Regions from separate parts of the Nonomuraea sp. NPDC023979 genome, predicted to be linked through region 1. Evidence: riboswitches for the same ligand, from Rfam matches in the RefSeq annotation. Region 1 holds a riboswitch; each other region holds the start of a gene.
What was found. A riboswitch is a leader RNA that binds a small molecule or an ion and turns the genes downstream of it on or off. The one in region 1 is predicted to bind cyclic di-AMP.

Region 1 (10,138 bases):
GGTGAAGCAGGTGTTCGAGACGTGGCGCGGGCTGCTGGAGCACCACCAGCCGGCCGCGCTGGGCCGCACCTGGCAGGAGGCCGCGCAGTCGCTGGCGGAGAAGAAGACCGGCATGTACCTGCTCGGCATGTTCGTCGCCCAGCAGTTCCCCGAGGCGGACCGGGACGACCTGGACTTCTTCACGTTCCCCGAGATCAACCCGGCCTACGGCACCGACTCGATCGACGCGCCCATCGACGGCTACATGGTCTCCGCCAAGGCCAGGAACGTGGACGGCGCCAAGGCGCTGATCAAGCACTTCGCCCAGGCGGCCGCGCAGAACGTGGCCACCGAGGCCGACCCCGGCACGCTGGCGGCCAGCTCCAAGGCCGACACCAGCGGCTACAGCGCGCTGCAGAAGCGCGGCGCCGAGCTGGTCTCGCAGGCGTCGCACATCGCCCAGTTCCTCGACCGTGACACCCGGCCCGACTTCGCCTCCACCGTGATGATCCCGTCGCTGCAGTCGTTCATCGACAAACCTGCCGAGATCGACTCCTTACTCGTGTCCATCGAGAAGCAGAAGGCCAACATCTTCCGTTGATGGCCGTCAAGACCCGTCGCTACTCCGCCCGCGACGTGACCGTGCTGGTCATCGGGCTGGGGGTGGCCGTCATCGCCAGCGTGGGCCTCGTCTGGGGGCCCACGCTCGCCTCCGTGGTGCTGTCCGCGACCGACTGGAACGGCTTCGGGCCGATCGAGTGGGTCGGCGGGCGCAACTACGGCGACCTGGCCGGCGAGTATCCGCCGTTCTGGTCGGCCGTGCGCAACAACGTCCTGTGGCTGGGCTTCCTCGGGCTGGTCGCGACCCCGTTCGGCCTGTTCTGCGCGGTGCTGCTGGACCGGCGGCTGCGGCTGTCGCGGTTCTACCAGAGCGCGCTCTACCTGCCGGTGGTGCTGTCGCTGGCCGTGGTCGGGTTCATCGCGCAGCTCGTCTACTCCACCGACTACGGCGTGCTGAACGCGGTCACCGGGCTGTCGGTCGACTGGCTGGGCGACCGGTCGGTCAACATCTGGGTGGTCATGGTCGCGGCGGCCTGGCGGCACGTCGGCTACGTGATGATCATCTACCTGGCGGGGCTGAAGGCCGTCGACCCGGCGCTGAAGGAGGCCGCGGCCATCGACGGGGCCAACGAGGCGCAGACGTTCTTCCGGGTGGTGTTCCCGACGCTGCGGCCGGTCAACGTGATCGTGCTGGTGATCACGGTGATCGAGGCGCTGCGCGCGTTCGACATCGTCTACGCGATCAACAAGGGCCGCAACGGGCTCGAACTGCTGTCGGTGCTGGTCACGGAGAACATCGTGGGCGAGGCCAGCCGGATCGGGTTCGGCTCGGCGATCGCGGTGGTGCTGCTGGTGATCTCGCTGGGGTTCATCGTGACGTACCTGTCGCAGCTGTTCAGGGAGGAACGATGACGGCCCTCGCCCCGGCCCGGCGGCGGGCCAGGCCGCTGCGCGTCCTGCTGCACGCCTTCCTCGCGCTGGTGGCGCTGGGCTGGCTGCTGCCGCTGGCGCTGGCCGTGTACGCCTCGCTGCGCCCGTACGAGGAGACGGCCAGGCTCGGCTACTTCTCGCTGCCCGAAAGCCTCACGCTGGACTACTACGGGCAGGCGTGGAGCCAGGCCGAGCTGCCCCGCTACTACCTCAACACGCTGATCATCGTAATCCCGGCCCTGCTGCTGACGCTCTTCCTGGCCTCGTTCGCCGCCTTCGCCATCGCCCGGGCCAGGATCCCCGGGCGCCGGACCCTGCTCATCGTCTTCACCGCGGGCAACCTGCTGCCGCCGCAGGTGCTCATCACCCCGCTCTACACGCTCTACACGCTGGTCCCGCTGCCGCTGTGGCTGTCGGACTCCCAGGCGCTGTACGACTCCTACCTGGGGCTCGTCCTCATCCATGTGGCGTTCCAGTTCGGGTTCTGCGTGTTCGTCCTGGCGAACTTCATGCGCACGATCCCGGAGGAGATCACCGAGGCGGCGCTGGTGGACGGGGCGAGCGTGTGGCGGCGCTACTGGAAGCTGACGCTGCCGCTGTGCCGCCCGGTGCTGGCGGCGCTGGCGACGTTGCAGTTCACCTGGATGTACAACGACTTCCTGTGGGCGCTGGTGCTCATGTCGTCGGGTGACAAGCTGCCCGTCACCTCGGCGCTGAACAACCTGCGCGGCCAGTTCTTCACCGACTACAACCTGCTGGCGGCCGGGTCGGTGCTGGTCGCGCTGCCGACGCTGATCGTCTTCCAGCTCCTGCACAAGCAGTTCGTCGCCGGGCTCACGCTCGGGTCCACGAAGGGGTGATCAGGCAGGGAGGATCACAGCAGGGCGCGGAAGCGGTCGGCGACCCGGTCCCACGACCATTCGGCGGCGATCCAGTCGCGGCCGGCCTCGCCCAGCTTCCGCGCCCGCTCGGGCGCGCTCAGCAGCTCGATCAGGGCCGCGGCCACCTCCCCGGTGTCGCGGCCGTCGACGACCAGGCCGGTCTCGCCGTGCCGCACCGCCTCGGGCGCGCCTCCGGACGCGCCCGCCACCACCGGCAGCCCCGTCGCCGACGCCTCCAGGAACACGATCCCGAGCCCTTCCACGTCGACCCCGCCCCACCGGGTACGGCACGGCATCGCGAACACGTCGCCGGCCGCGTAGTAGCCGGGCAGGTCGGCGGCCGGGACGCTGCCGGTGAACACGATCGACGGGCTGCCCGCGGCCAGCCGCTCCAGCCTGCGCCGGTGCGGGCCGCCGCCGACCAGCAGCAGCACCGCGCCCGGCACCTCGCGCAGGACCCTCGGCCAGGCTCTGATGAGCTGGTCCTGCCCTTTGCGCGGCACCAGCCGGGACACGCACACCACCACCGGCCCGCCGCCGGGCCGCCGGGGCTCCACGTCGGGCCGGAACTGCGTCACGTCCACGCCGGGGGCCAGCCGTACCAGCTTGTCCTCGGGGACGACCGGCGCCAGCCGGGCGCGGGTGTAGGGGCCGAGGTAGGTGACCACGTCGGCGTGGCCGGCGATGCGGCGCAGCACCGAGCGGAACCCCGGCGCGCCCGCCCAGGACGCCTCGTGGCCGTGCGTGAGCATGACGATCCGCCGCGCGCCAGCCGCGCGCAGGCGCGGCGCGAGCAGGCCGAGCGGCGCCGCCGCGCCGAACACGACGGTGTCGGCGCCGTGCTCGGCCACCAGCCGCGCAGCCCGCCGGGCGACGGCGGGCGTCGGCAGCATCAGCCGGCCCGGGTGCCGGACGACCCGGTACGGCTGCCGCCGGTCGAACTCGGCGCAGCCGGGCCAGGCCGGGGCGTAGACGGCCACGCCGGGGGTGCGCAGGGCCAGGCCGTGCACGAACGACTGGATGCCGCCGGGGCGCGGCGGGAAGTCGTTGGTGACGACGACCACCCGGCGAGGTGCGCTCACGGCTGGGGGCGGCCGTTCAGCTCGGCCCAGGAGCGGGCCATGGCGATCCGCTGGGCAGCCGTGGGATGGGAGGCATAGAGCACATATTCCACCGCATCTGGCGACAAGTCGGAAATATTGGCTGTTGCCAGGCGTTTCTGCATCGCGACGAACGTGGCCGGGTCGCCCGTCAGGTCCAGGGCGTGCGCGTCGGCCCTGGCCTCGATGTGGCGGCTGATCACGTTCTGCGCCGGGCCGGACAGGAACGTCGCCAGCGTCATCAGCCCCAGCACCACGCCCACCGCCCGGGGATCGGTGATCGGCGCGCCGCCCGTACGCCGCCGTGCCGCTCCGAACACCAGGAACAGCAGGACCGCCCCCAGCGCCGCGCCGAGCGCCCCGACGAGCGTGCCGTGCAGGACGTCGCGGTTCTTCGCGTGGCCGAGCTCGTGCGCCACCACCAGCTCCACCTCACGCGGCGGCGCCTTGAGCAGCGTGTCGTAGACGACGATCCGGCGGGTCGCGCCGAACCCCGAGACGTAGGCGTTCAGCGCGGTCGTCCGGCGCGAGGCGTCGGCCACCAGCACGTCCTCCACCGGCACCCCGTCACGCTCGGCCATCGCCATCAGGTTGGCGCGCAGCGGCGAGTCCGGCATGGCGTGGAAGTCGTTGAACACCGGCTCGAACACCACCGGGTAGACGAACGACGCCCCCACGGTCAGCGCGAACGCCCCGGCGGCGGCCGGGATCCACCAGCGCCGGACCCGCCGCGCCAGCGCCACCACGGCCAGCACCATGACGGCCAGCAGGGCCGCGTTGATGCCGACGCTCTTGAGCCGGTCGCCCGTCCAGGCCGCCCAGTCCTGCGTGGACAGCCCGAAGTCGCGCAGCGTGCCCTCGAACCACATGCCGAGCGGCCACCGTACGGCCTCCTCGATCACCGTGAGCACGAGGACGCCCAGCAGCACCCGCGCCCACCACGGGCCCCGCAGCCATCCCAGCAGCCTCGCGCCGAGCGGCGTGGCCACGAGCAGCCCGGCGAACACCAGCGTGACGCCCAGCGACAGGTAGCTCGGCACGCTGGTGGCCGCGTCGAACGCCTGCGAGCGGGCGATCTCGGCGGCGCCGAAGTCACGCGCCGGGTCGGGCATCACCTCGGGCGCCCCGGCGGGCAGCGCCGTCCACGGCGTCGTGAACGCCACCACCCCGGCGATCACCGCCCCCAGCACGGCCAGCCCGGCCCCGGCCTCCCGCCGCAGCCTCGCCTCACGCCCGCCCCCGTCGCCTGTCACGTGCCCGTCCCCGTCCCCGGCCACGTCCTCGTCCCCCGTCTCGGGCGACGGCTCGGCGACGTCCGCCCTCTGGAGGGCGCGGGTGGCGGGCGGGCCGACGTCCTGTTCGGTCGTCTCGCGCCGTTCCTGCCGGTCGTCCATGTCGCGTCCCCTCACGCCAGTCGGTCCCGGACGTACGCGCGCCACAGCCGGGTCAGCGTGCCCGCCGAGAGCCCCAGCGAGGCCAGCGCCCGGCCGGCGCCGTACGTCTGGGCATCACGGTAGAGCCTCACCAGGCTCTTCTCACCCCAGCGCGCGGCGACGAAGCGACACACCAGCCAGGCTTCCTGGTACGCGCGGGCGAGCCGGCCCGCGTCGGCCCCGGGGACGAAGTCGGCCCCGTCCGGCAGATCGGACGGCGTCCGCCCGGCCCGCACCTCGGCGGCCAACTCGGCGGCGGCCACCTCGACGGGCAGCCCGGCGTCCCGGTAGGCCACGTAGTCGGCGAAGCCCTCGTACAGCCAGACGGGCAGCCCGTCGGTCCCGGCGGCCACGTGGGTCAGCTCGTGCGCCAGCACGACGTCACGCCCGACCGGGGTGAGCCGGGCGAAGTGCTCGGGCACCACGATCACGCGTCCCCGGTCGGCCACCGCCGCCAGCCCGTCGACCGACGCGACGCCGGCCAGCGCGGCGGCCTCCCGCGCCGAGGCGGGCACCAGGACCACGGCCCGGACGTCGCCGCCCAGCACTCCCCCGACCCGCCGTCCCGCGGTGTCGGCCCGGCGCGCCAGGTCCGCCAGCAGCCCGGGGGGCGCGTCCTGCCCGGCGACGAGCGACCGCTCACCGCGTACGACGTCGAGCCCGTCGCCCCAGCGCGCCCGCACGCCGGCGAGCACCCCCGCCTCGATGGCGGCGCCTCCCGGCCCCGGGACCGGGCCGGACCCACCGGCCAGGAACGCCGCGACAACCAGCAGCACCACCGGCACGACCCGCCGGCGCATCCACTCGGACACCCTCCCGGACGTGCTGCCGGGCGCTCTGCCGGGCGCGCCGCCGGGCGCGCCGCCGAGCCCCTTGCCGGACGTGCTGCCGGGCCCATTTCCAGGCCCGCTGCCGGACCCCCTGTCGGACACGCTGCCCGATCGTAGCCGCCGATCCTGAGCGTCGCCCGGGAAGGCCGAAGGCCCCGTCCCGGGTCGGGGACGGGGCCTTCGGCGCAGGTCACAGACCGGGACGCACCGCGCCCGCGAACGACGCCTTGCGCCAGCCGCGAAGCTTCTCGACACGCACGCGCTGGCCCGTTCTCGGCGAGTGGACCATCTTGCCGTCGCCGACGTACATGCCCACGTGCCCGAGCCCGCGGAAGAACATCAGGTCACCCGGCTGCAGGTGCTTGTAGGAGACCTTCTTCCTGATGCGCGCGAACTGGCTGTTCGTCACGCGCGGGATCTTCACCCCGGCCTTCTTCCAGGCGTACTGGACGAGGCCCGAGCAGTCGAACGACCCGGGGCCGGTGGCGCCGTAACGGTACGGGTCGCCGATCTGCTTCTTGGCCACGGCCACGGCCTTGCGGGCCTTGGCCTTCTGCCGAGCGACCTTGGCCACCTTCGACGACTTGACGGACTTCTCCGTCTTGGTCACCGCAGTGGTGGCGAACTCATTCGTCGTCGCCGCCTGCGCCGCCGGGGCGTGGACGACCAGACCTCCGGCCGTCACGGTGATCAGCGCTACGCCACTCAGGGCGAGACGGGACAGACGGGGGTTGTGCGAGAGGGTAGACAGGATTGCTCCTAGGGGCTTCCACGAACGCCTACCGGGTTAGCTGACGGATTCGGGCCTGGAAGTCGCCCTACGGCGCTGAACGCGCCGATTCACCCCTGATCACCGCGTACGGGATCGTTGGGTCCCCGGCTCCGTGCCTCCTGGCTGCACGGACTCGGCAGGCCACCGCCGCGTCTTCGCGCCTCGGGGGCGCTGGCCGCGGTGACCGGCGGATGATTCTCTCTGTCGAACATCGGGGGACCCGATGGTGACCGGCGGGCGTCCTGGCTGGAACGCCGCGACGCCAGAAGTTACGCCGAAAAGTCACGTAATGGCAAAGCCTGAGTAAGCGAGTAAAGATCAGACACGCCGGGAGTCAGGTCCTCATCCCCCGCCGGAGCAGCGGGTTTCGTTACCCAAGTGTGACCCTCCTCACACTTGGGCCGACCCCGTCTTGTCAGGGGCGTACGGCGCCCACGAGACGGCGCCCGTACGACGAGAGTGTGACCACCTTCACCACGTCACCCGTCTGCGGCGCATGCACGATCTTGCCGCCGCCCGCATAGATGCTCACGTGCCCGAGGCCCTCGCTGAAGATCAGGTCGCCGGGCTCCAGCGCGTTGAGCGACACCTTGCGGCTGGCGCCCCACGACCACTGCTGCCAGGTCGTGCGCGGCAGCGAAACGCCACCGGCCCGCCAGGCGGCCTGCGTGAGCCCCGAGCAGTCGTAGCCGCCCGGCCCGGTGCCGCCGAACACGTACGGCTTGCCGACCTGCGCGTACGCGAAGCGCAGCACGGCCGCGGCGTTGCCCGAGGCGGGACCCGTGTACTTGAGGCCGGTGCTGTTGGGATTGCCCGCCTTGTACGCGCCCAGCCGGTCGAGGAGCTTCTTCTGGTCCTTGATGAGGTCCAGGATCTCCGCCCGGTCCTTCTTGACCGCGTCCCGCTCCTTGTCGGCCGCGGCCAGCGCCTCCTCGGCGCGGTCACGGTCGGTCTTCAGCCCCCGGTTCGCCCGGTCGAAGGCGGCGAGCTTCTGGGTGCGCTCCTGCGCGAGCTGCCCGCGTAACGCCATCCCGTACAGCAGATCGGCCGGATCGTCGCTGGTCATCATGGTGGGCAGGGTCGAGAAGTCGCCCCCCAGCTTGTACGTCTCGACGGCCATGTTGACGACCTCGCCGCGCAGATCCGCGACGGTCGCCAGCTTGCGCTTGTACGTGTCGTTCAGCCGGCTGTAGCGCGCCTTGGCCTCTTTGTACTTCTCGGTGGCCGTGTTGTAGCGGTCCACGACCTTGTCGGCCTTGTCGTTGAGCTTGTCGAGCTTCGCTCTCGCCTGCGCGAGAGTCGGCTTGGGATCGGCCAGCACCCCTCCGACGGGGGTCATCACCAGTCCGAACACCAGACCCGCGGCCAGCGGCACCCGGCCCAACCTCACAGCGTCGCCTCCCAGGGGATCATCCTCGGGGCGAAATAGTACAGAAGTGGCGAGTAATCCTCACCTAAACGCCATATTCGTCATCTATGCGCGACCGAGCCGCCTCAGCAGCAGCGCGGACGGAACGGGCCTGGCGCCCATCCGCCTGACGGACTCGGCCACCTCGCGGTCGGAGGACACCACGGCGATCGCCCGGCCGGGCGGCTCGGCCCGGACGAGCTGGCGGATCAGGTCGTCGGCGATCTCACCCGGCGCGCTGAACAGCACCCGCACCCCGCGCGGCGCCACCACCTGCACCGGAGAGTTGAGCTCGGCGCCGTCGAACACCACGGTCACCTCGACGCGCGTCTGCGCGACCAGCCCGCCGAGCCCGGTCATCAGGCGGGCGCGCTGGTCGGCGAGCGTGAGCGTGCCGTAGCCGGACTTGGTCACGTTGTAGCCGTCGATGATCAGATGCACCTGCGGCAGCGCCAGAAGCTGATCGAGCAGCTGCGGGTCGTCGTCGGCCAGCGCGCGGGCGGGCACGCCGCGCACACCCGGCCGCTCACCGGTGAGCGCCGCGACCGAGTCGGCCGGCCGGCTGATCATGGTGGGCAGCGCCAGCTCCCTGCGCAGCCCCGCCGAGGCGTCCTGCAGCGCGTCGAGCAGCACCCGGATGCGCGCGTCCTCGACGCTGCGGCCCTCACGCGCGGCCCGGCGCGAGGCTTCGAGCTGCTTCTCCACATCGGCCAGGCGCTCACGCAACCGCCGCAGCTCCGACTCCCCCGCGCTGCCGGCGGCCGTGGCGGCGTGCCTGGCCTCCTCCGCGGCCTGCTCCATCTCCTCGGCCCGCCGCACCGCGCCCTTCGCGCGCTCGCGGGCCTCGTGCAGCTTGCGGCGCAGCTCGGAGTTCTCGCCGCGGGCCGCCTTCAACTGCTCACGCAGCCGCTCGGCCTCCTCCTTGGCCGCGCTCTTCTGCGCGGCGAGCTGCTCACGCAGCCGGGAGACGACCTCCTCGCGCTCCGACCCCTCGGCCGCGGCGGCGGACTGCTCCAGGTCGGCGCGGGCCGACTCCACCATGTCGGCCCAGCCGGGCGGCCGCGTGAGATAAGCCGCGGCGGCGACCAGCACCGGATCGGCGGCGGGCGGCACGTTGCCCTCGGCCAGCGAGGCCACCAGCTCCGGCCAGCCGGAGGCCACCGACTCGGCGACCACCTCGCGGAACTTCTTGTCGTTCTCCAACTGCGCGGCGATCGGCGCACTGCCCAGCCGGGCACGCTTACGCGGGTCGAACTTGGCGATGCCACGCAACGGCGCCGGCACCGCCACAGCGGGCATCGAACCGAGAACCTGGGCCGCGAGGTCGACCACATTGAGCCGCACCTGCTCGGGAAGCGGGCGAGACAGGCCTTCACCCGCTGAACTCATCCCACTGTCCCTTCATGACATGCCCTTTCAGACAAGGGTACGGCTGCCCGCTACCTGTCCGTAACGGCCACCCAAGATGGGACAAGCGCTCGTCCAACCCTCGCACCCCCACACGCAGCCCCCACAGGCCCCAGCAGCACCCTCTCCGAACCCGGCACAGCCCGCACAGGCCCGACCACAGCACGCACGGAGTCGGACCCGGCCCCTCCCCCTCCCCGGGACCGGACGCGGCACCCCCAGGCCCGGCACCCCGCGTAGCCGACACGGCAACCCCAGGGCCTGACCCCGCCGATGCCCACACGGCGCTGCCGGGACCCCGCACAGTCCCCCAGGGATCCTGCACAGCATCCCCCGGACCCGGCACGGCACCCTCCTGGCCTGGCAGGGCACCCTCCGGACCCGGCACGGCCCTCGCGGACCCGACACCCACGCCCCAGCTACGGCGCCCCAGCCCCGCCCCCAAATCCCCGCTCCCAGCCTCGCCTCCGGCCGGTACGCCTCACGGACCGGTGGCCTGCCTGGACGGCTCCGCTGCGACAGAGCCCGGGAAAGCTGGAATCCCAGCCCCGTCAGCTCGCGTCGTAGACCAGCAGCGCGATCTGGACCCGGTTGTTCAGCGCCAGTTTGGTAAGGATGCGCGAAACATGCGCCTTGACCGTGGGCACGCTCATGTACAGCTCGCGGCCGATCTCCGCGTTGGACCTGCCCCGCCCGACCGCCAGCGCCACCTCACGCTCGCGCTCGCTGAGCCGGGCCAGCAGCCCGCGCGCCCGCTCGGCCCGTCCGACAGCGCCGCCGTGCGACACGTGGGTGATGAGCTGCCGGGTGACGGCGGGCGACAGGATCGGCTCCCCC
Region 2 (10,138 bases), on a different contig from region 1:
GCCCGCACGTCGCGCTCGCCGGTCATGAGCAGCGCCTGGGCGTCGTTGGGCAGCACGTAGTCGACGTGCGGCAGGAAGGCCCGCGCCGGGCCGAGCAGGTCGGCCATCTCCGACAGCGGGTCCATCGTGACGATCGTGCCGCTGGCGCGCACCTCGTCGAGCAGCGCGAAGAACTCCGGGTCGCCCAGGCCGAACGTCACGTCCACGCCGCCGAGATGGATCGCGCGGGCGGCGCGCAGCGCCTCGGTGTCGAGGTCGGCGGGCGTGAGACCGAGGTTGGCGCCGGGCACGTGGAAGCTTGGCCGGCCGCCGTCGGGCCTGATCGGCAGGATGGAGGCGGCCGTCTGCTCGCCGGGCCGGCGCGCCAGCCGGGTGACGTCCACGCCGCGCCTGGTCATGGTCGCGATCAGGAAGTCGCCGAGCTCGTCGTCGCCGACGGCGCCCATCGAGACGACCTCGTGGCCCAGCTTGACCAGGTCGACGGCGGTCCCGGCGGCGGCGCCCGCGGCGGTCAGCCTGATCTGGTCGACCAGGACGGTGTCCTGCCCGTCGGGGATGCGCTCGACGGGCCTGGCGAGGATGTCGACGATGTGCACGCCGACCGTGACGACGGTCATGGACTAAATAGACAGACGTCCGAATAAAAAGTCAATATGCTGGGGACGGGACGAAGGAGGGGCCCATGCCGAAGATCGTCGACCATGAGCAGCGCCGCCGCGAGGTGCTGTCGGCGGCCCGCCGGGTGATCGTCAGGGACGGCATCGACGCCGCCACCACCCGCGCGATCGCCAAGGAGGCCGGCTATTCCAACGGCGTCCTGGCGCACTACTTCACCGACAAGGACGAGATCCTGCTCTCGGCGCTGCGCCAGTCGCACCAGCGCATCCGCGAGCGCCTGGCGCGCAAGGTCGAGGGCGTGTCCGGGCTGGCCGCGCTGCGCGAGCTGCTGCTCGACAACCTGCCGCTGGACGCCGAGCGCACCCAGGAGACGCGCCTGGAGGTGAGCTTCTGGAGCCGCAGCCTGGCCTCCGAGCTCCTGGCCGACGTGCAGCGGGCCGAGGCCGCCGAGCTGCGCACCGCCGTGCGCGCCCTGCTCGCCCAGGCCAGGCTCGCGGGCGAGCTGACCACGGAGGCCAACCTCGACGACGTGACCGAGCAGCTGCTCGCCCTGGTCGACGGGCTCAGCCTTCACCTGCTGCTCTACCCCGAGCGGCTGCGCCGGGTGGACCTGGAGCGGCTGCTCCTGCAGTTCGTCGACCAGCTCTAGCCGTAAGTCGGACGACCGACTAGGTTGCCGGGCATGAACCTGCGCGAGGAGCTGTGCGCCTACGGCCGCAGGGCCGTCGAGCTCGGCCTGGTCATCGGCACGTCGGGCAACCTGAGCGTGCGCGACGGCGACCGGGTCGCGGTGACGCCGTCCGGGGCGGCGCTCGACCGGCTCACCCCCGACATGTGCCCGGTCGTCGACGTCGAGGGATTCCTGCTGGAGGGCGAGCTGCAGCCGTCCTCCGAGACGCCCATGCACCTGGCGATCTACGAGACGACCGACGCGCGGGCCGTCGTCCACACCCACTCGATGTTCGGCACCGTGGTGGCCACGACGATGACCGAGCTGCCGCCGGTGCACTACAACGCCCTGACGCTCGGCGGCACGGTCAAGGTCGCCCCGTACGCCACCTACGGCACGCCCGAGCTGGCCGCCGGCGTGCGCGACGCGCTGGCGGGCAAGCGGGCCGCACTGATGGCCAACCACGGCGGCGTGACCATCGGCGCGACCCTGGAGGAGGCGTTCGAGGCGGCCCGCCTGCTGGAGTGGCTGTGCGAGGTCTACGTGCGCGGCCTCGGCGTGGGCAGGCCCGCCGTCCTCACCGAGGACCAGCTCGCCGCCGTGGTCGAGCGCGCGCTCAACCCGCCGCGGTTCCCGCGCCGTTAGCCGCGATCTCCGCCAGCCCCAGCGGCAGCCCGCCGGAGCCCGCGATCCGGTCGTGGAAGGACTTCAGCGACCCCTGGTACGACTCCCGGATGCGGTCGATCTCGATTGCCCCGGTCAGGTAGGACGGCGCCTGCGTGGGCCAGGCGCAGTAGCGGTTGACCTCGCCCTGGGCGGTGCCGGGCGACAGCGACGCCTTGGTGGCCATGAACGTCTCGGCCTGCTCGATCGTCATGTCGTCGCAGTGCAGCGCGGTGTCGACGACGATGCGGGCGGCGCGGAAGATCCGGCAGTCGAGGTGGGCCAGCTCGGTCGCGGGCGTGTCGAAGTAGCCCTGCTCGTGCAGCAGCTTCTCGACGTAGAGCGCCCACCCCTCGCTGAAGTACGGCGTCCTGAACACCTTGCGCACCGCGCGCGGGTTGGCCGCCATGTGCGACAGGTGCCAGTGGTGCCCCGGGTACGCCTCGTGCACGGCGATCGAGGGCATCTGGGCCCGGCTGTTGGTCCGCAGGCGCTGCCGTACCTGCTCGGGGGTGAACCCGTCGGGCGTGTACGGGACGAAGAAGACGCCGGTGCGTGAGCTGGTGAGGGGCGGCGGGGCCAGGTAGTGGGCCACCGACAGGACGGGCCGGCTGTAGACGGCCGACGGCAGGACCAGGCACTCCTCGCCCTCGGGGAAGGTGACGAGGTCGCGGTCGCGGACGAAGTCGCGGGCGCGCAGCGTCTCGGCCTCGTACTCGGCGCGCATCTCCTCCAGGGTCGCCGGGTGGTCGTCCATCAGCGTCTCCATGGCGGCCCGCCAGTCCTGGGAGCCGTTGACGCGCACCGACACCTCGCGCATCCGCTCGTCGAGGGAGTCCCAGGCGGCCTTGCCCTTCTCGTGCAGCTCGGCGGCGCCGTAGCCGAGCAGTTCGCGCTCGCGCAGCAGCGTGCTGTAGAGGTGCTCGCCCATGCGCCAGGTGCCGCCGCAGGAGAAGCCGTCGAGGAAGGCGACGAGGTCGTCGAAGGCGTCGGCGGCCGGGGCGGCGGCGTCGGCCAGCTTGGCGCGCAGGTCGGGGTCGGCGACCATGCCGGGGACGGTCTCGGTGAGGAACGCGCGGCCGGTGCGCGCCTGCTTGAGCCCGCGCTCGACGAGCAGGGGCGCGGCCAGGACGGGGTCGAGGTTGGCGCGGCAGGCGGCGAGCACGCCGGGCACCTCGGCCAGCCGGGAGATCGCCGCGGCCACCAGCTCGGGCTCGGGCTTGAGCCGCTGCTGGAAGGGCGTGAAGAAGGAGGAGAAGACCGGCGCCAGGTAGGCGGCGGGGTCGCGGCGCCACTCGGCCCAGTTGGCCAGGGCGATGGACCCTCTCAGGTGGGACAGGACCAGGTCGCGGTCGATCGCGTCGTCCAGGGTGGCCGCCTCGCGGGTGCGCAGGCGCTGCAGCCAGAGCACCTGCTCGCGTTCGCGGGCGGTGAAAGCCTCGGCGGTGAAGTCGCCGAGCGTGTGGTCGTAGCCGTCGGCCCCGAGGGTGCTGGCGACGACCGGACGTCCGGAAAAGTACCAATTGAGAAAGTCGTCCACCAACGCACAATATCCTGAACAAATGCCCCTTCAGATCACCGGCGCGCTAGGCGATCCCGACCTGATCAGGCTCCCCTGGGAGCTTCCCCTCGAACAGTGGCCCCAGCACCATCTCGTCGACCTCCCGCGCGGCATCTCGCGGCACGTGGTGCGCTTCGCCCGGCTCTCCGGCAAGGTGTACGCGATCAAGGAGATCAGCGAGCGCTACGCCAAGCGCGAGTACCAGCTCCTGTGGGACCTGGCCCGGCTCGACGCCCCCGCCGTCGAGCCCGTCGCGTACGTCACCGGCCGCGACGAGGGGCTGGACGCGGCGCTGATCACCCGGCACCTGCAGTTCTCGCTCCCCTACCGGGCCGTCATGTCCGGCACGCTGCGGCCCGACACGCTCACCCGGCTGCTGGACGCGCTCGCGGTGCTGCTGGTGCGGCTGCACCTGAACGGGTTCTTCTGGGGCGACTGCTCGCTGTCCAACACGCTGTTCCGCCGGGACGCGGGCGCGTTCGCCGCCTACCTGGTCGACGCGGAGACCGGCGAGATGCACCCGATGATCAGCGAGGGCCAGCGGCTCGGCGACATCGACGCGGCGCACACGAACATCTTCGGCGAGATGCTCGACCTGGAGGCCGGCGGGCTGCTGCACCCGTCGATCGAGCCGATGGAGACCGCCGAGGACGTGGTCAACCGCTATCACCGGCTGTGGGCGGAGATCACCCAGGACGAGATCATCGAGGAGGTCGACTGGCACCGCGTCGAGCAGCGCATCCGGCGGCTCAACCTGCTCGGCTTCGACGTGGCCGAGATGATGGTCCGGCGCAAGGTCGGCACCGGGCGGCTCATCGTCCGTCCCAAGGTCGTCGACGCCGGTCACCACCAGCGGCGGCTGCTCCGGCTGACCGGCCTGGACGCCGAGGAGAACCAGGCGCGGCGGCTGCTCAACGACCTCGACGGGTTCCGCGTGGCCAAGGGGCTGCGGCACGAGGACGAGGCCATCGTGGCGCACCGGTGGCTGGCCGAGGTGTTCCAGCCCACGCTCGCGGCCATCCCCGCCGAGCTGCGCGGCAAGCTGGAGACCGCCCAGCTCTTCCACGAGATCCTGGACCACCGCTGGTACCTGTCGGAGGCCGAGGGGGGCGACGTCGGGCTGGCGGCGGCGGTCAAGTCGTACGTGGACAACGTGCTGGTGTTCAAGCCTGACGAGAAGGCTTTACTGCCGGACGAGACTCCGAATATGAATTAAATTCCACAATGGCACGATAAATCCGTCGCGGTTGGGTTTTTCTTACTCCGGGCCATATAGATCCTTATCTTGTGGAAATTGCTGTCAGTCCGCTCTCCCTAAGCTGATCGCGTGCTGGGACTGGACGGCTGCCTGACCGAGGTCATGGCGATACCGGGAGCGCTGGACGCGATGCTCGTGGACCACACGAGCGGTATGGCGGTGGCCGCCAGCGCCTTCCCGCCCGGCGCGGACGCGGAGAAGTCCGCCGCCGCGCTGACGGAGACGCTGCGCGCCACCGTCGACGGGCTGGCGCGCGCCTGCCCGGGCGACACCGTGCGCGTCGAGGACGTGCTCATCACCACGGACAAGGGCCACCACCTGCTGCGTCCGCTGGACACGCTCTTCGACGGGCCGCTGGTGATCTACGTCCGGCTGGACCTGGAACGCGCGAACATCGCCCTGGCGCGGCACCGGCTGCGCGCCATCTCCGCCGAGCTGCTGGCGTGACGGCATGCCGCCCCTGGACACGCACCTGGCCGGGCTGGCCCGCGAACGCTCCACGGGCGCGCTGCGGGTCGGCCGGGCCGGCACGATCTACCTCGACGCCGGGCGGATCACGTACATGGAATGCGCCCGCACGCCGGGCGCCGAGCGGCTGCTCGCCTCCCGGGGGCGCGTGTCGGAGGCCGCGCTGCGGCGCACGCAGGCCGACGGCGGGTGCGAGCGGCTGCTGCGGGAGGGACCGGTCACGCTCGGCGAGCTGCAGTACTGCGTGCTCGGCGCGGTGCTGGACGCGGCGTTCTTCCTGCTGCCCGCGGCGGGGCCGCGGCCGAAGTTCCGGCCGGGCGAGCGGCACTGGCTGGGCGGGCGCTGGTACTTCGACGTGGCGGGGCTGGTGCGCGAGTGCGCGCGCCGCCGCGCCCACCTGGCGAGCGTCTGGCCCGACGCCGCCGTCGACACCGCACCGGTACGGGTCTCACCCCGGCTGCGCGGGCAGGGCGTGACGCTCACCGACGTGCAGTGGGAGGTCGTGGTCGCCGCCGATCAGGAGGCCACGCCGCTCGACCTGGCCAGGCGGCTGGGCCGGACGGGCTACGCGGTCATGCTCGCGGTGCGGCGGCTGGCCGCGGCCGGGCTGCTGCTCCCCGACGAGCGGGCCGCCCTGCCCAGACGCGCCAAGCGGCTGCCGAAACCGGGCCCGCAGGACGCCGCAGAGCCCGCGGAGCCCAGGCAGCAGGTGGACGTGGCCCTGCTGCTGCGGCTGAGGAAGGCGCTGGAAGAACTGGCGTGAGGATCGCTCACGCCGGGACGATCACAACGAACGGAGGACGACATGGCCGGCATGGACATCTCGCTCAAGGAGATGATGACGATCGACGGCTCGATCGGCGCGGCGATCGTCGACCACGGCAGCGGCATGGCGCTGGGCACGCTCGGCGGCTCCAAGGACCTGGACCTCCAGGTGGCGGCGGCCGGCAACACCGAGGTCGTCAAGGCCAAGCTGCGCACGATGGACTCGCTCGGGCTCAAGGACGCGATCGAGGACATCCTCATCTCGCTCAGCGGCCAGTATCACATCATCCGGCCGCTGACCGGGCGCGGCGGCAAGGGCCTGTTCCTCTACCTGGCCCTCGACCGGAGCCGGGCCAATCTGGCCCTGGCCAGGCACCAGCTCCGGGCCATCGAGGAGAAGCTGGAGGTCTGAGACCCGGTGGCTCGTGCCCGGGGCGCGGCGGGCACGAGCCACCGTCACACGCGGGAGGTGAGCCGCGTCACGGCGGCGACGATCTCGGGCCAGAGCGGGCGGGGAAGGTCGTGCCCCATGCCGGGGAACGTCAGCAGCTCGGCCCCCTCGATGGCCGCCGCCGTGGCGCGCCCGCCCTCGACCGGGACGAGCTGGTCGTCCTCGCCGTGCACGACCAGCGTCGGCACCTTGACGGCCGCCAGGCCCTCGGTGCGGTCGCCGGAGGCCATGATCGCGGCGAGCTGGCGGGCCGTGCCCGGCGGGTCGAAGCAGCGGTCGAAGGCCAGGCCGGCCAGCCGCAGGACGCGCTCGCGGTCCATCTCGTAGCCCGGCGAGCCGATCACCGACCAGGTCTTGAGCGCCTGCGCCAGGACCGCCTCCCGGTCGGCCGGCGGCGCGCCGAACAGCACCGCGCCCGCGGCCTCGGTCGGCGGGGCGACCGCGGGGCCGGTGGTCGACATGATCGAGGTGAGGGTGAGCACCCGTTCCGGATGGCGGACGGCCAGCGTCTGGGCGATCATGCCGCCCATCGACGCGCCCATGACGTGCGCCGCGGGCCAGCCGAGCGCGTCCATGAGCCCGGCGGCGTCGTCGGCCATGTCGTCCAGCAGGTACGGGGCGGCGCCCCGGAAGTCGGGCACGCCCGCCTCGTGGAAGTGCGTGGACAGACCGGCGTCGCGGTTGTCGAACCGGACGACGTGATGCCCCTGGTCGGCCAGGGCCGTGCAGAGGTCGTCGTCCCAGTGGATGAGCTGGGCGCCCAGCCCCATGATGAGCAGGAGCGGGCGCCCGTCAGGTGAGCCGAAGCTCTCGTAGGCGAGGTCGATGCCGTTCGCCGAGGCGTGGGTGGTCACGGATACTAGAATTACCTTCTAATTCGTCCCGCGTAAAGCACGCCCGGCCTCCCATGCGGAAGGCTCAGGCGCCCGGCCGGGGGACGGCTCGGGCGCCTGAGCTCCTTGCTGGGTCAGCTGCCCGTCAGGGTCAGCGGCCCATCAGCTTGCGGAGACGGTCGCGGCCGAGGATCACGCCGCCACCGGCCAGGGCGAGACCGCCGGCCAGCACGGCGCCGCCGACGCCACCGGTCTCCTCGCCGGCCGCCGCGGCGGCGGGCTTGGAGCCGCCGCCCGCGGGGCGCTCGCTCGCGGTGTACGCGGCCGGGGCGACGCCGCCGCTGCCGGGAGCCTCGACGCGGGGCTTGTTCTCCTCGGTCTTCTTCTCCGCCAGGATGGTCGGCGGCTGCGCCGGGTTGCGGTCCACGCGCGACCAGGCGCCGGTCGAGAAGGCCACGGGGTGGTTCTTCTTGCCCACGCCGTCGCCCCACTTGGTGATGACGTACTGGACCTCGATGTGGCCCTTGCCGCCGTTGCCGTCGACCATCAGCGTGCTGGAGTTGAACTTGCCGCCGGTCAGCTCGGCGAACGTCTTGGCGTCCAGGTCGAGCATGATGCCGTTGTTGGACGGGTTGCCGGGACCGCGGTCACCCACGAAGAAGGGCATCTTCTTGCCCTTGTAGACGACGTAGCCCTCGGTCATCAGCGGCCAGCTCGGGCTGGCGGCCAGGCCCTTCTGCATGGGCTTGCCACTGGCGGGCAGACCCGTGTCACCGGCGCGGCCGGAGGAGTCGTCCCAGAAGTAGGACGCGGTGGTCGCGCCCTTCAGCAGCACCTTCTGGCTCTCGTCGACGTCGGCGTGGGCGGCGCCGGCCCCGAAGGCGAGGGCGCCGGCGGCGGTGGCGGTGAGCAGGGCGAAGGAACGCATGCCGATACGAGCAGACATGAAAAAGTAAAGTCCTCTGTTAGGCAATGGGGAAAAGCGCTCACTCAGAAGGGCGTAGCCGGGCAGAACGCCAAACGGTCGCTACGCGGAGCGCGAGAAGTTCGGGGAAGTGGTGCCGCTCAGTGGGCGCGGGCTGGGGGTACGACGCAGCGGTACATCACAGGTAGGGTGTCCTCTCCATCTCGCCTACCGGGTTAGCTGACGGGTTCGGGCGTGGAGATGCCCTACCGGCCGCGAGGGCCGGATTCACCCCAGAAGTTGGGTCCCCGGTTCCCGTGAGGGATTCGGCGCCAGGTGGCCGCCTCTTCCTGGTGAAGGGCTAGGTCACCACCTGGTAACGCCACCCAATGTATATGCCAAACCGGACAAACGCAAAGGTAACACCATGAATCAGGCGAAGATCTACCTAGGAGGGTCAAGAAAAGGGGGGCACGGCATTGCCGTACCCCCCTGAAACGCCAGGATCTCAGCCGCCGCTCTTGCGCCTGAAAGATCGCTTGCTGGCAGCCGGCCCGTGTGCCCCGTGAATCTTCGCGGCGTCGGCGCCCCTGCCACCCGCGCTCGTGCCCGCGGCCTGGTTGCGCTTGCGCTCCAGCGCCTCGCGGAACTTGCGCTTCATCTCGTCCTCGGGAGTCTCGCTGACTTCCGGCTCCGGTGTTTCCGCCATGGAGGACCTCCTGGTGTTGAGGGACGTACACAGCTTCGCACGATCGCCCACACGGCGCGAAACCGGGACGGCCGCCCAGCGGTTAGGGTGAGCCTGTGCGCGCACGCGATCTCGTCAGCGACTTCCCGACCGTGACGCTCGACACCCGCGCGGCCGACGCCGCCCGGCTGCTGGCCGAGCACGGGCTGCCGGGGCTCATCGTGCTCAACGACGACGGCCGTCCGCGCACGATCCTGCCCGGCACCCAGGTGCTGCGCCTGGCCGTCCCCCGCTACTGCCTCGACGACCCCGCCCTGGCCAGGGTCGTCGACGAGGAGCACGCCGACGCGTTCATGCGCGGCCTCGGCGAGCGCACGGTCCGCGAGACCCTGCCCGAGCAGCCGCGCGAGCTGCCCATCGCCGACGGCGACGCCACCCTGCTGGAGCTGGCCGCGCTCATGGCCCGCACGCACAGCCCGCTCGTCGCCGTCGTCGACGACGGCGCCCTGCTGGGCGGCGTCACGCTCCAGGCGCTGATGGGCCAGTCGCTGCCGCACTAGCTCCTTGGTGTTGCCTTGACCCGATGGCGGGCAGATTCCGGTCATGGTGAGCCCGCTCGGCCGGGATCTCGCGATCGATCTCGGCAGTGTCAGCACCCAGATCCACGCACGAGGCCGGGGCATCGTGCTCAACGAGCCCACGGCCGTCGCGCGAAGTCCCGAGACGGGCCGGGCCGTCAGGTTCGGCGCCCAGGCCGTCTGCTGCGGCGACACCTGCTGGCCGGTGCGCGGCGGCATGCCGGGAGACCCCGAGCTGGCCCGGCTCCTCATCCGCCACTTCGTGCACAGGGTGCACAAGTTCACCAGGCCGCGCCTGGTCATGGCCCTGCCCGACGGCTGCTCGCCGATCGTCGCGCGGACGCTCGGCGACCTGGCGTACGAGGCCGACGCGCGCGGCGTGGTCCTCGTGCCGCACGCGCTGGCCGTGGCCCTCGGGGCCGGAGTGGCGCTGGACGAGCCCGCCGGCGCGATGGTCGTCGACATCGGCCCCGGCCTCACCAGGATCGCCGTCCTGGCGGGCGGCGACGTGGTGACGGCCGCGTCCACCGGCGTCGGCGGCGACGACATGAACCGCGCCATCACCCGCCTCGTCGAGCACCGGCACGGCATCCTCATCAGCGAGAGCGAGGCCGAGGCGGTCAAACGCGACGCCGGCACCGCCTGGAAGCCGCTGCACCGCCAGGTCCTCGTCCACGGCCA
Region 3 (10,138 bases), on a different contig from region 1:
CGTACGAGGCGCCGCCGCGCCTCGGCCACCGGGTATCCGGTCCCGATGATCAAGGCTCTGGTCAAGTGGGCTGCCCAAACATGGTCCAGACCGATACAGTCAGGCGCATCATGAGTTCCCGTCCGGCGCCGCTGATCCCGCCACGGCTCCGCGCCCTGCTCGTGCGGGTGCCGCTGCTGGTGCAGGCCGTACGGCTGGTGCGGCGCCCGCTGGCCCGCGACCGCAACCTGCTCCTCACGCTGACCGTGGTGTCGCTGGTGATCGGGCTGCTGGCCGCCGAGGTGTCCACGGAGTGGTTCTCGCCGTCGCTGCTCATCCTCGTCACCCTCGTGGGCGGGCTGCAACTGCGGCTGCGCAGCCTGGTCAAGCTGCTCGTCGCCGTGGCCGTCGCGCTCGGCTACGTGGCCACGCAGCTCGGCCCGGGCAGCGTCGGGCTCGGCCTGCTCGTGACGATCGGCTTCACCACGGTGCTGGCCGTGCTCATGGCCCGCACCCGGGGCAAGCTCGGCGTGCAGGGACTGCGCGGCGACGCGATGCTGCTGGAGCTGCGCGACCGGCTCAGGAGCCAGGGCGAGCTGCCGCCGCTGCCCAAGGACTGGGGCGGCAAGGTGGTGCTCAAGCAGGCGGGCGGCTCCTCGTTCGGCGGCGACTTCCTGGTGTCGCTGCGCGACGGCGACCGGGTCGACATCGCGCTCGTCGACGTGTCCGGCAAGGGCGTCGACGCCGGCACCAGGGCACTGCTGCTGTCGGGCACGTTCGGCGGGCTGCTCGGCTCCGTCGACGACTTCCTGCCCGCGTGCAACGCCTACCTGCACCGCCAGCGCGGCGACGAGGGCTTCGTCACCGCCGTGCACGTCCGGCTCGACCTGGCCACCGGCGACTACACGATCACCTCGGCCGGGCATCCGCCGGTCGTCAAGTTCGACGCCGGGACCGGCAACTGGCAGGTCGCCTCCGCCAAGGGCGTGGTGCTCGGCGTGGTGCCCGACCTGCACTGCGAGCCCGACAGCGGCACCCTGCGCAAGGGCGACGCGCTGCTGCTCTACACCGACGGGCTCATCGAGCAGCCGGGCCGCGACATCGACGCCGGGCTCGACCGGCTGCTGGGCGAGGCCGAGCGGCTGCTGCCCTCCGGGTTCCGCGACGGCGCCAGGGCCCTGGTCAACGCCATGGCCTCGGGCCACAACGACGACTGCGCGCTGGTGCTCATCTGGCGCCCGTAGTGACGAATCACACGGGTGCGGTCGTGATCGCGGTCACTGGCCGCCGGCCCGGCATCCTGAGATCGTCATAGAGTCGCGGGCTCCGGGGGAACGGCGCGGCTCCTCCGGGGCCCGCCCGCACACCACCAGCCCGCATCACCAGCCCGCACACCACCAGCCCGCTCACAGCCAGCCCGAGTCGCTGGCGATGCGCACCGCGTCGACCCGGTTGCGCGCGCCGGTCTTGCACATGATCCGCGACAGGTGGTTGCGCACGGTTCCCACCGACAGGAAGAGCTCGTCGGCGATCTCCGCCGACCGGGCGCCGCCCGCCGCGATCCGCAGCACGTCGATCTCCCGCCTGGTCAGCGGATTGACCGGCGACTGCAGGGCGGCCACGGCCAGCTCGGCGTCGATCGCCCGGCCGCCCGCCGCGATCCGCCGCAACCCCTCGGCGAGCTGCTCCGGCGCCACGTCGAGCGTCATGAACCCGCGGGCGTGCGCCGCCAGCGCCCCGCGCACCTGCCCCGGATGCGGCTGGGCCGACAGGATCAGCACCGCGCACCCGGGCGCCTTCTCCCGCAGCGCCTCCGCCGCGCCCAGCCCGCCCACGCCCGGCAGGTCGGCGTCGACCACCGCCGCGTCCGGCTCGCACTCCAGCGCGCGAGGCAGCACGTCCTCGGCGCTCGCCACCTCCGCGACCACCCGCAGGTCCGGCTCGGCCTCCAGCGAGGCCACCAGACCACGCCGCACCAGCGCCAGATGCTCGGCGACCAGGATCCGGATCAAATCGCTCCCTCCGTCACGTCCCAGGGTGATCGTCCGACTGCGGACTGTCAACGGCGGTTCATGCGCAGCCCCCGTCCAGGTGTGCGGAGTTCGACTACCCTTGGGTAGGTCGGGATTTCCGTCTTCCCTGGAGCGCGCGTACATGGATTGGCTCTTCGTCGCGGGCATCGTCATCTTCTTCATCGGACTGATGGCGTCCATCGCGCTGCACGAGGTCGGCCATCTCGTGCCCGCCAAGCTCTTCGGCGTCCGCGTGACGCAGTACATGGTCGGCTTCGGCTCCACCGCCTGGTCCTGGCGTCGTGGCGAGACCGAGTACGGCATCAAGTGGCTGCCGCTCGGCGGCTACATCCGCATGATCGGCATGCTGCCGCCCCGGCCCGGCGACGACCCGACCAAGCTGCGCGGCAGCTCGACGGGCCCGTTCCAGAGCCTCATCGAGACCGCCAGGGAGGCCGCCCAGGAAGAGGTGCGCCCGGGCGACGAGGAGCGGGTCTTCTACCGGAAGAAGTGGTGGCAGAAGGTCATCATCATGTCCGGCGGCCCGGCGATGAACTTCGTGCTCGCCTTCGTCCTCTACACGCTGCTGTTCGTCGGCATCGGCATGCCCACGCTGGTGCCGGTGGTCTCGCCCGACACCACCACGTGCGTGATCCCGGTCAGCGAGCAGCGCACCGAGTGCCGGCCCGGCGACCAGGCGACGCCCGCGGCGAAGGCCAAGCTCAAGGTCGGTGACCAGCTCGTCTCCTTCGACGGCCAGAAGATCGGCTCGTGGGCCGACGCGACCCGGCTGATCCGCTCCCACGGCGCGGGCGAGGTGGCGCTCGGCATCGTGCGCGACGGGAAGCCGATGACGCTCGACGTCACGCTCATCGCCCAGGACCGGCCCAAGCCCGACGACCCCAAGGTGATCGAGAAGAACGTCGGCTTCCTCGGCGTCATGCCCACCGAGGTCATGCAGCAGCAGAGCATCGGCGCGGTCGCCGGTCACATGGCCGAGCTCACGGGCAGGGTGGCGCAGTCGCTGGTCAACCTGCCGGAGAAGATGGTCGGCGTGTGGCACGCCGCCTTCTCCGGCGAGGAACGCGACCCCGAGGGCCCGGTCGGCGTCGTCGGCGCCGGGCGGATGGGCGGCGAGATCCTCGCCTCCGACCTGACCGGCATCCAGAAGTTCCACATCTTCGTCAACCTGCTGGCCGGCTTCAACCTGGCGATCGGCATGTTCAACCTGATCCCGCTGCTGCCGCTCGACGGCGGCCACATCGCGGGCGGCCTGTGGGAGGGCCTCAAGCGGGCCTACGCCCGGGTCCGCCGCCGCCCCGAGCCCGCGTACGTGGACATCGCCAAGGTGCTGCCGCTCACCTACGCGCTCGCCTTCGTCATGATCATCATGGCCGGGCTGCTGGTCTACGCCGACCTGATCAACCCGCTGAGGCTCACCGGATGACCGCGGGCCCGCTCGACGAGCTCCGGCGGCTGTGCCTCGCGCTGCCGGAGACGACCGAGCGGCTCAGCCACGGCGAGCCCACCTGGTTCGTGCGGGGCAAGAAGACGTTCGTCATGTTCGCCGACCACCACCACGACGACCGCCTCGCGTTCTGGTGCGCGGCCCCGCCCGGCGTCCAGCAGGAGCTGGTGGCCGAGGACCCGGCCCGCTTCTTCCGGCCCCCGTACGTGGGCCATCGCGGCTGGCTGGGCGTCTTCCTGGACGTGGACGTCGACTGGGCGGAGATCGGCGAGATCGTCGCCGACGCCTACCGGCAGGTCGCGCCCAAGTCCCTCATCGAGCGGATGCCACCGGCCGGCTGAGCACCCGGGCGACCTGGTCGGGGTGGGTGAGCTGCGGATAGTGCCCGGCTCCGGCGATCTCGGTCACCGGATGCCCCGGGTCGGCCGTCAGCGGGTCGGCCGAGCCCGTCACGATCTCGACGGGCACCCGCACCCGTGTCAGCAGCGCCCGCGTGGCGTCCCGCGCGGCCGACGCCGCCCGCAGCGCCGCGACCACGCGCCGCGCCACCCCCGGGCGGCGCAGGTCCAGCGCGGCGCTCGCCACCTCCGGCCCTTCCGGCACGCCCAGCGTGGCGGCCAGCCGGGCGGCGGACATGCGGCGCAGCAGGGGCGCGGCCACGGCCGAACGCGCCGCCCACGACGCCGGAGCCTGGAGGAACGCCGGAGCCACGAGCACGAGCCCGCCCACCCGCTCGGGATGCTCGACCGCGAACCGCAGCGCGGGCCCGCAGGCCAGCGAGTGCGCCACCAGCGTCGGCCGCGTCCGCACGCCCCCCATCAGCCCGGCCAGCCACGCTTCCACCGGCCGGTCAGAAGGCGCGGACCGCCCCAGCCCGGGCAGATCGGGCGCGAGAACCGGCCCCGGCAGCAGGGCGGCCACCCGCGCCCACACGTCGGCGTTCACCGGCAGCCCGTGGAGCAGCACGTGCCCGGGGTCGCGGGCGTCCCCCATCACCCACGTACGGTCCCGGAACCCGTACGGGCGCAGCCCCGGCGTCGCCGCGCCGAAGCGGGCCGCCACCAGGTCGTCCGCCCAGGCGCGCAGGGCGTCGGCGACCGGCGGCATCTCCAGGCCGGCCCGGGCGGCGAGGGCGCGGGCCGAGGCCGTCGGATAGCGGTCCGGCGACAGGAACGACAGCGTCTCCGGATCGGCGCCGGTGAGCGCCCGCGGCAGCCGCCGCACCAGGCCGACGGGGATCGTCCGGCGCGGCGCGCGCACGCCGAGGTGCCGGGCGACCAGGCCGATCAGCTCGGGCAGCGGCGGCGTGTCGTCGTCGAGCACCCAGTGGTCCTCGCCCGCCGGGGCGGCGGGGATCTCCGCCAGGAAGCGCGTGAAGTAGTCCAACGTGACGACCGGCAGGAAGACGTCCGGGCCGCCGGGCAGCGCCGCGAGCCGCCCGTTCCACAGGTCGCCGACGAGGGAGGCCAGGCCGAGGTGCTGGCCGGGGCCGATCACCGTGCTGGGGTTGGCGACGGTCAGCGGGACGCCCAGCTCGCGCGCCCTGGCATGAACGGCGAGGTCGGCCTCGGCCTTGGACGCCTCGTACGCGCCCAGCCGGGCGTAGTCGGGGCGGACGCCGCTCACCCGGTAGCCGCTGATGTGCACGAGCCGCCGCAGGCGGGGGAGCGTGGCGGCCCATTCGAGCACGTGGAGCGCCCCGGTCACGTTCACGGCGCGAGCCTCCTCGACGCCGAGGCCGAACGCGAAGCGCGCCGCGGCGTTGTAGACGTCGCGTGCCTGGGGGAGTCCGGTGAGCGGGCGGGTGAGGTCGGCGGTGACGACGTTCAGCCCGCCGGTGGCGACGCCCCGCTCGGCCAGCCACGGGGTGAGGGTGTCGGTCCGCACGGCCGCCGCCACCCGCTGCCCGCGGCCCAGCAGCTCGGCGACGAGTGCCCGGCCGACGAAGCCGGTCGCGCCGAAGACGATCGCGTCCAAGGAAGCTCATTAATAGATCGGTCTACATATTTTCTGGCCATAAAAAGAGCCGCCTCCGTGGCGGGGAGGCGGCCCCAGGGGTCAGCGCAGCAGCCCGGCGAGCACGGCGGCGACGCGGTCCAGCGGCTCCCGGCTGCGGTGCGCCTTGGCCAGCAGCAGCGCCCCCTCGATCAGCGCCAGGACGGTGACGGCGAGATCGTCGGCGTCCGGCCGCCCCGCGAGCCGCGCCCGCAGGGCGGCCTCCCACGACGTGTAGACCTCCGAACACGCCTGCTGGAGCGGGTCGCTGGCGGCGGCCATCTCGAGCGCCACGGTGGCCACCGGGCAGCCCTTGCGCCAGCCCGACTCCTCCAGCCGGTCGCCCAGCAGCCGCAGCACCTCGTCCACGGCCAGGTCGTCGAAGGCCGACCCGATCGCCGCCCCGGCGCGCCGGATCGACTCGCCGACCAGCTGGTCCTTGCCCTCGGGGAAGTGGAAGTACAGCGACCCGCGCGGCGCCCCGCTGGCGGCGATCACCTGGTTGAGCCCGGCATTGGCATAGCCGCCCGCCTCGACCAGCTCCTGGGTCGCCTCCAGGATCCGCAGCCGGGTCTCGGCCCCCTTCTTGCCCATGCCGAAAAACTAGACCGATCTACATATTCTGTCAACGCCGAGCCGGTCGGCCACGTCAGTGCATCGAGATGTGGACGTGGTCGTAGTGGTTCTCGGTGATGCTGCCGCGGTTGGACATGGCGTTCCAGCCGGAGCCGTGATTGATCCGCTGCTTCCAGATCACGTACTTGACCCCGAGCTTGTCCCGGTTCTTCACGGTCCATTCGGCGATGCGGTCGCCGAGGGCGTTGTTGGCCGCGGTGGGCATGGAGCCGCCGGCGCTCATCATGAAGTCGCAGGCCCGCCCCAGCGGATGCTCGCCGCTGGAGCCCGAGCGGAAGCAGCCGACGCTGAACGGCAGCTTGAAGCTCTTCTCGATCTGCGCCTTCATCGCCCGGGTGCGGGCGGTGATGTTGTCGGTGCCGCTCGGCAGCTGCGGGGCCCAGGTGCCGTCGGAGCGCCGCCCGGTGCTGAACGGGATCAGGTCCTCCAGCTTCTTCTCGATGTCGCCGATGACGTCCTCGGCCTCGTCGCGCTGCTTGGCCACCTCGGTCGTGTCGGCGCTGAGCCGGCGGGCCAGGGCGGCGGCCGCGTCGGCGGCCTTCTTCTGCTCGTCGCGGGCGGCGGCCACGCCGGCCACGATGGCCTGCTGCTCGGCGGTGAGCTGTTCGACCACGGCCGCGCCGGCCCCGTCGGGCGGCACCATGTAGTAGGGCAGACCCAGCGTGCCGCTCTGGTAACGAAGTCTGGCGAGCTCGCCCACCTTCAACTGGGCGGCGGCGAGCGCCTGGTCGGCGGCGGCGAGCCGCTTCTTGGCCGCCTCGGCGGCCTCGCGGGCCTTGGCGAGCTCGACGCGTTTGGCGTTGTAGCGCTCGATGAGCTGGTCGACCTTCTTGTTGAGCTGCTTCAGGTCGCCGCGGAGCTGGCTCTCGGACGGCTTGGGCTCGGCCGCGGCCGGTGCTGACCAGGTGGCGAACATCATCGCTGCCGCGGTGACGACGCCGATGGCAAGTCGCGTGGGGGACGCTGACGCCACGTGCGGGGTTTCCTCTCCCTCTGCCGGCCGGGTTAGCTGACGGGTTCGGGCATGGGAGTCGCTTCCCTACCACCGAAGTGGATTCACCCCAGGTGCGGATGGGTCCCCGGCTCCCGGGCAACTCGCCCGGGATTAGGCGTACACGGTGCTATGACCGCGCTTGAAGGGATAGTAGTGGTAGATCACGAGTAATGCGACATCAATCGGAAATCAATTAGTGATCTACCTGTGATCGAAGCATGCGTGCCGCCTCTTCCGGGAGCACGTCGTTGACGAAGGCTCCCATGGCCGACTCCGATCCCGCCAGGTACTTCAGCTTGCCCGGCGCCCGCCGGATGCTGAACAGCTCCAGATGAAGATAGCCCAGCTCACGGTCCTGCCGGACCGGCGCCTGGTGCCAGGCCGAGATGTACGGCATCGCGACGCCGAACAGCCCGTCCAGCGCGCGCAGCACCGAGGTGTAGAGCGGGGCGAACGCCGCCCGCTCGGCCTCCGACAGCGCCGCCAGGTCCGGCACCCGGCGATGCGGGTAGAGATGCACCTCGAACGGCCACCGCGCGGCGGCGGGCACGAACGCCGTCCACAGCTCGTTGGCGGCCACCACCCGGGTGCCCGCCTCCCGCTCGGCCGCCAGCACGTCGGCGAACAGGTTGCGCCCCGGCCGCCGCGCCGCATAGCGCCTGGCGGCGCCGAGCTGCAGCTTGGTGCGCGGCGTGACGTACGGATAGGCGTAAATCTGGCCGTGCGGGTGGAAGAGCGTGATGCCGATCTCCTCGCCCCGGTTCTCGAAGCAGAACACCTGCTCCACGCCCTCGATCGAGGACAGCTCGGCCGTGCGGTCGGCCCACGCCTCCATGACCAGCTCCACCCGGTCGTCGGAGAGCTGCGAGAACGACGAGGCGTGCTCGGAGGTGAAGCACATCACCTCGCACCGCCCCACCCCCGGCCGGACCTCGCTCAGCCCGCCCACGTCCGCGTAACTGCCGAGATTGCGGGAGAACGACGGGAACCGGTTCTCGAACACCACCACGTCGTAGTCGTCCGCCGGGATCTCCGACGCCCGCGTGTCGGACGACGGGCACAACGGGCACTCGTCGGCCGGAGGAAGGAACGTGCGCGTCTGCCGGTGCCCGGCGATCGCGATCCACTCCTCGGTCAGCGGGTCGTAGCGCAGCTCCGACGCCACCGGCCGGGGATCGAGCGGCCGCCGGTCGATCGCGCTCCGGTCGGCGTCGTCACGCCGGTCGAAGTAGATCAGCTCCCGGCCGTCGGCCAGATGGGTGATGGTGCGCTTCACTGCGAGCCCTCCGCGATGATCAGTTCGCCGGCGCGTTCGGCCAGCTCCGTACGTGCCTCCTGGGGCAGCCCGGGGTCGCTGATGACCACGTCGGCCTCGCGCAGCTCCGCGATCGTGCTGATGCCGACCGTGTTCCACTTGGTGTGGTCGGCGGGCACGACCAGCCGGTGCGCGGCGCTGACCAGCTCCCGGTCGGTCTCGGACTCCAGCAGGTTGGGCGTGGTGAACCCGGCCCGCACGCTCATCCCGTGCACCCCCAGGAACAGGGTGTCCACGTGCAGGCGCCGGATCGCGGCCACGGCCACCGGGCCGACGAGCGCGTCGGAGGGGGTGCGGACGCCGCCGGTGAGCACGACCGTGCGATCGGCGCGCGGATTGCGGTGGAAGACCTCGGCCACGGGGATCGAGTTGGTGATGACGGTCAGCTCCGGCACCCCGATCAGGTGACGGGCCAGCGCCCACGTCGTGGTGCCGGCCGACAGGGCGACCGCGGTGCCGGGCCGGACGAGCTGGGCGGCGCGCCGCGCGATGGACTCCTTCTCCTGCTGCTGGCGGGCCGACTTGGCGGTGAAACCCGGCTCCTCGGTCGAGCCGGGGCCGAGCGTCGTGGCGCCGCCGTGGACCTTCTCCAGCAGCCCGCGCTCGGCGAGCACCTCCAGGTCGCGGCGGATCGTCATGTCGGAGACGCCGAGCTCGCGCACGAGATCGGCCACCCGGACCCCGCCTGCGCTGCGGACGCGTTCGAGAATCGCCTGCTGACGCTGCTGTGCGAGCACGCCCCCGCTCCTTCCAACAGATTCCACCAAATTATGACACGAATATGTTGGGGAATGTTAGGTCACCGGGACGCTTGTCCAGCGCCCCGATGCGGGAGACATTGAGAGAGCCCCATCACCAGGAGGGATGCGACATGGCCAAGCGCGCACGCAAGGGCAAGGCACGCAAGAAGAAGAAGGCCAACCACGGCAAGCGCCCCACGGCGCGCTGACTCACCCGGGCAGCTCGCTCAGCGCCTCGTCGATCCGCTCCTGCGGCAGCGTGAAGTCCGTCATCTCGCCCGACAGGTAACGGTCGTAGGCGGCGAGGTCGAAGTGCCCGTGCCCGCACAGCGCCGTCAGGATGACCTTCGCCTCGCCGCTCTCCGCGCACCGCCGCGCCTCGGCGATGGTCTCGGCCAGCGCGTGCGTCGGCTCCGGCGCGGGCACGATGCCCTCCGTCCTGGCGAACGTCACCCCGGCCTCGAAACACTCGGTCTGCGACCGGGTCACCGCCTCGAACAGCCCGAGCTCGTACAGGTGCGACAGCAGCGGCGACATCCCGTGATAACGCAGCCCGCCGGCGTGGATCGGGTCGGGCACGAACCCGTGGCCGAGCGTGTGCATCTTGAGCAGCGGCGTCAGCCCGGCCGTGTCGCCGAAGTCGTAGGCGTAGCGGCCGCGTGTGAACGACGGGCAGGCGGCCGGCTCGACGGCCCGCAGCACCGGCCCGCCCTCCCCGGCGAGCTTGCCGCGCAGGAACGGGAAGGCCAGCCCGGCGAAGTTCGACCCGCCGCCGGTGCAGCCGATGACCAGGTCGGGCCGCTCGTCGAGCTGCGCCAGCGCCTCCTCGCCGATCACCGTCTGGTGCATCAGCACGTGGTTGAGCACCGACCCGAGCGCGTACCGGGTGTCGGCCGCCCCGGCCGCCGCCTCGACCGCCTCGCTGATCGCGATGCCCAGGCTCCCCGGCGAGTCCGGGTGGCCGGCCAGCACCTTGCTGCCGGACATCGTCACCGGTGA

Region 2: it holds a riboswitch for cyclic di-AMP, as region 1 does, so the genes downstream of both, AB0G11_RS12040 (hypothetical protein) here and AB0G11_RS16060 (C40 family peptidase) in region 1, are expected to answer to the same signal.
Region 3: it holds a riboswitch for cyclic di-AMP, as region 1 does, so the genes downstream of both, AB0G11_RS31150 (hypothetical protein) here and AB0G11_RS16060 (C40 family peptidase) in region 1, are expected to answer to the same signal.

Annotation. Positions count from the first base shown of each region.
Region 1 is NZ_JBEZZG010000007.1:180,449-190,586, reverse strand. It holds gene AB0G11_RS16090 (ABC transporter substrate-binding protein) at 1-580, shown strand, start outside; gene AB0G11_RS16085 (sugar ABC transporter permease) at 580-1,452, shown strand; gene AB0G11_RS16080 (carbohydrate ABC transporter permease) at 1,449-2,330, shown strand; gene AB0G11_RS16075 (glycosyltransferase family 4 protein) at 2,345-3,433, opposite strand; gene AB0G11_RS16070 (M48 family metallopeptidase) at 3,430-4,845, opposite strand; gene AB0G11_RS16065 (hypothetical protein) at 4,857-5,816, opposite strand; gene AB0G11_RS16060 (C40 family peptidase) at 5,905-6,399, opposite strand; cyclic di-AMP (ydaO/yuaA leader) riboswitch at 6,476-6,635, opposite strand; gene AB0G11_RS16055 (NlpC/P60 family protein) at 6,902-7,876, opposite strand; gene AB0G11_RS16050 (NYN domain-containing protein) at 7,961-9,226, opposite strand; gene AB0G11_RS16045 (response regulator transcription factor) at 9,853-10,138, opposite strand, start outside.
Region 2 is NZ_JBEZZG010000005.1:97,287-107,424, reverse strand. It holds gene AB0G11_RS12085 (sugar kinase) at 1-617, opposite strand, end outside; gene AB0G11_RS12080 (TetR/AcrR family transcriptional regulator) at 683-1,267, shown strand; gene AB0G11_RS12075 (class II aldolase/adducin family protein) at 1,301-1,933, shown strand; gene AB0G11_RS12070 (DUF885 domain-containing protein) at 1,905-3,491, opposite strand; gene AB0G11_RS12065 (DUF4032 domain-containing protein) at 3,514-4,728, shown strand; gene AB0G11_RS12060 (roadblock/LC7 domain-containing protein) at 4,840-5,217, shown strand; gene AB0G11_RS12055 (hypothetical protein) at 5,222-6,001, shown strand; gene AB0G11_RS12050 (hypothetical protein) at 6,044-6,415, shown strand; gene AB0G11_RS12045 (alpha/beta hydrolase) at 6,460-7,308, opposite strand; gene AB0G11_RS12040 (hypothetical protein) at 7,439-8,233, opposite strand; cyclic di-AMP (ydaO/yuaA leader) riboswitch at 8,402-8,533, opposite strand; gene AB0G11_RS12035 (DUF5302 domain-containing protein) at 8,700-8,900, opposite strand; gene AB0G11_RS12030 (CBS domain-containing protein) at 8,996-9,439, shown strand; gene AB0G11_RS12025 (rod shape-determining protein) at 9,483-10,138, shown strand, end outside.
Region 3 is NZ_JBEZZG010000021.1:144,112-154,249, forward strand. It holds gene AB0G11_RS31120 (PP2C family protein-serine/threonine phosphatase) at 111-1,223, shown strand; gene AB0G11_RS31125 (response regulator transcription factor) at 1,386-1,991, opposite strand; gene AB0G11_RS31130 (site-2 protease family protein) at 2,134-3,438, shown strand; gene AB0G11_RS31135 (MmcQ/YjbR family DNA-binding protein) at 3,435-3,800, shown strand; gene AB0G11_RS31140 (alpha/beta fold hydrolase) at 3,772-5,436, opposite strand; gene AB0G11_RS31145 (TetR/AcrR family transcriptional regulator) at 5,518-6,048, opposite strand; gene AB0G11_RS31150 (hypothetical protein) at 6,104-7,063, opposite strand; cyclic di-AMP (ydaO/yuaA leader) riboswitch at 7,071-7,212, opposite strand; gene galT (galactose-1-phosphate uridylyltransferase) at 7,278-8,360, opposite strand; gene AB0G11_RS31160 (DeoR/GlpR family DNA-binding transcription regulator) at 8,357-9,136, opposite strand; gene AB0G11_RS31165 (TrpB-like pyridoxal phosphate-dependent enzyme) at 9,350-10,138, opposite strand, start outside.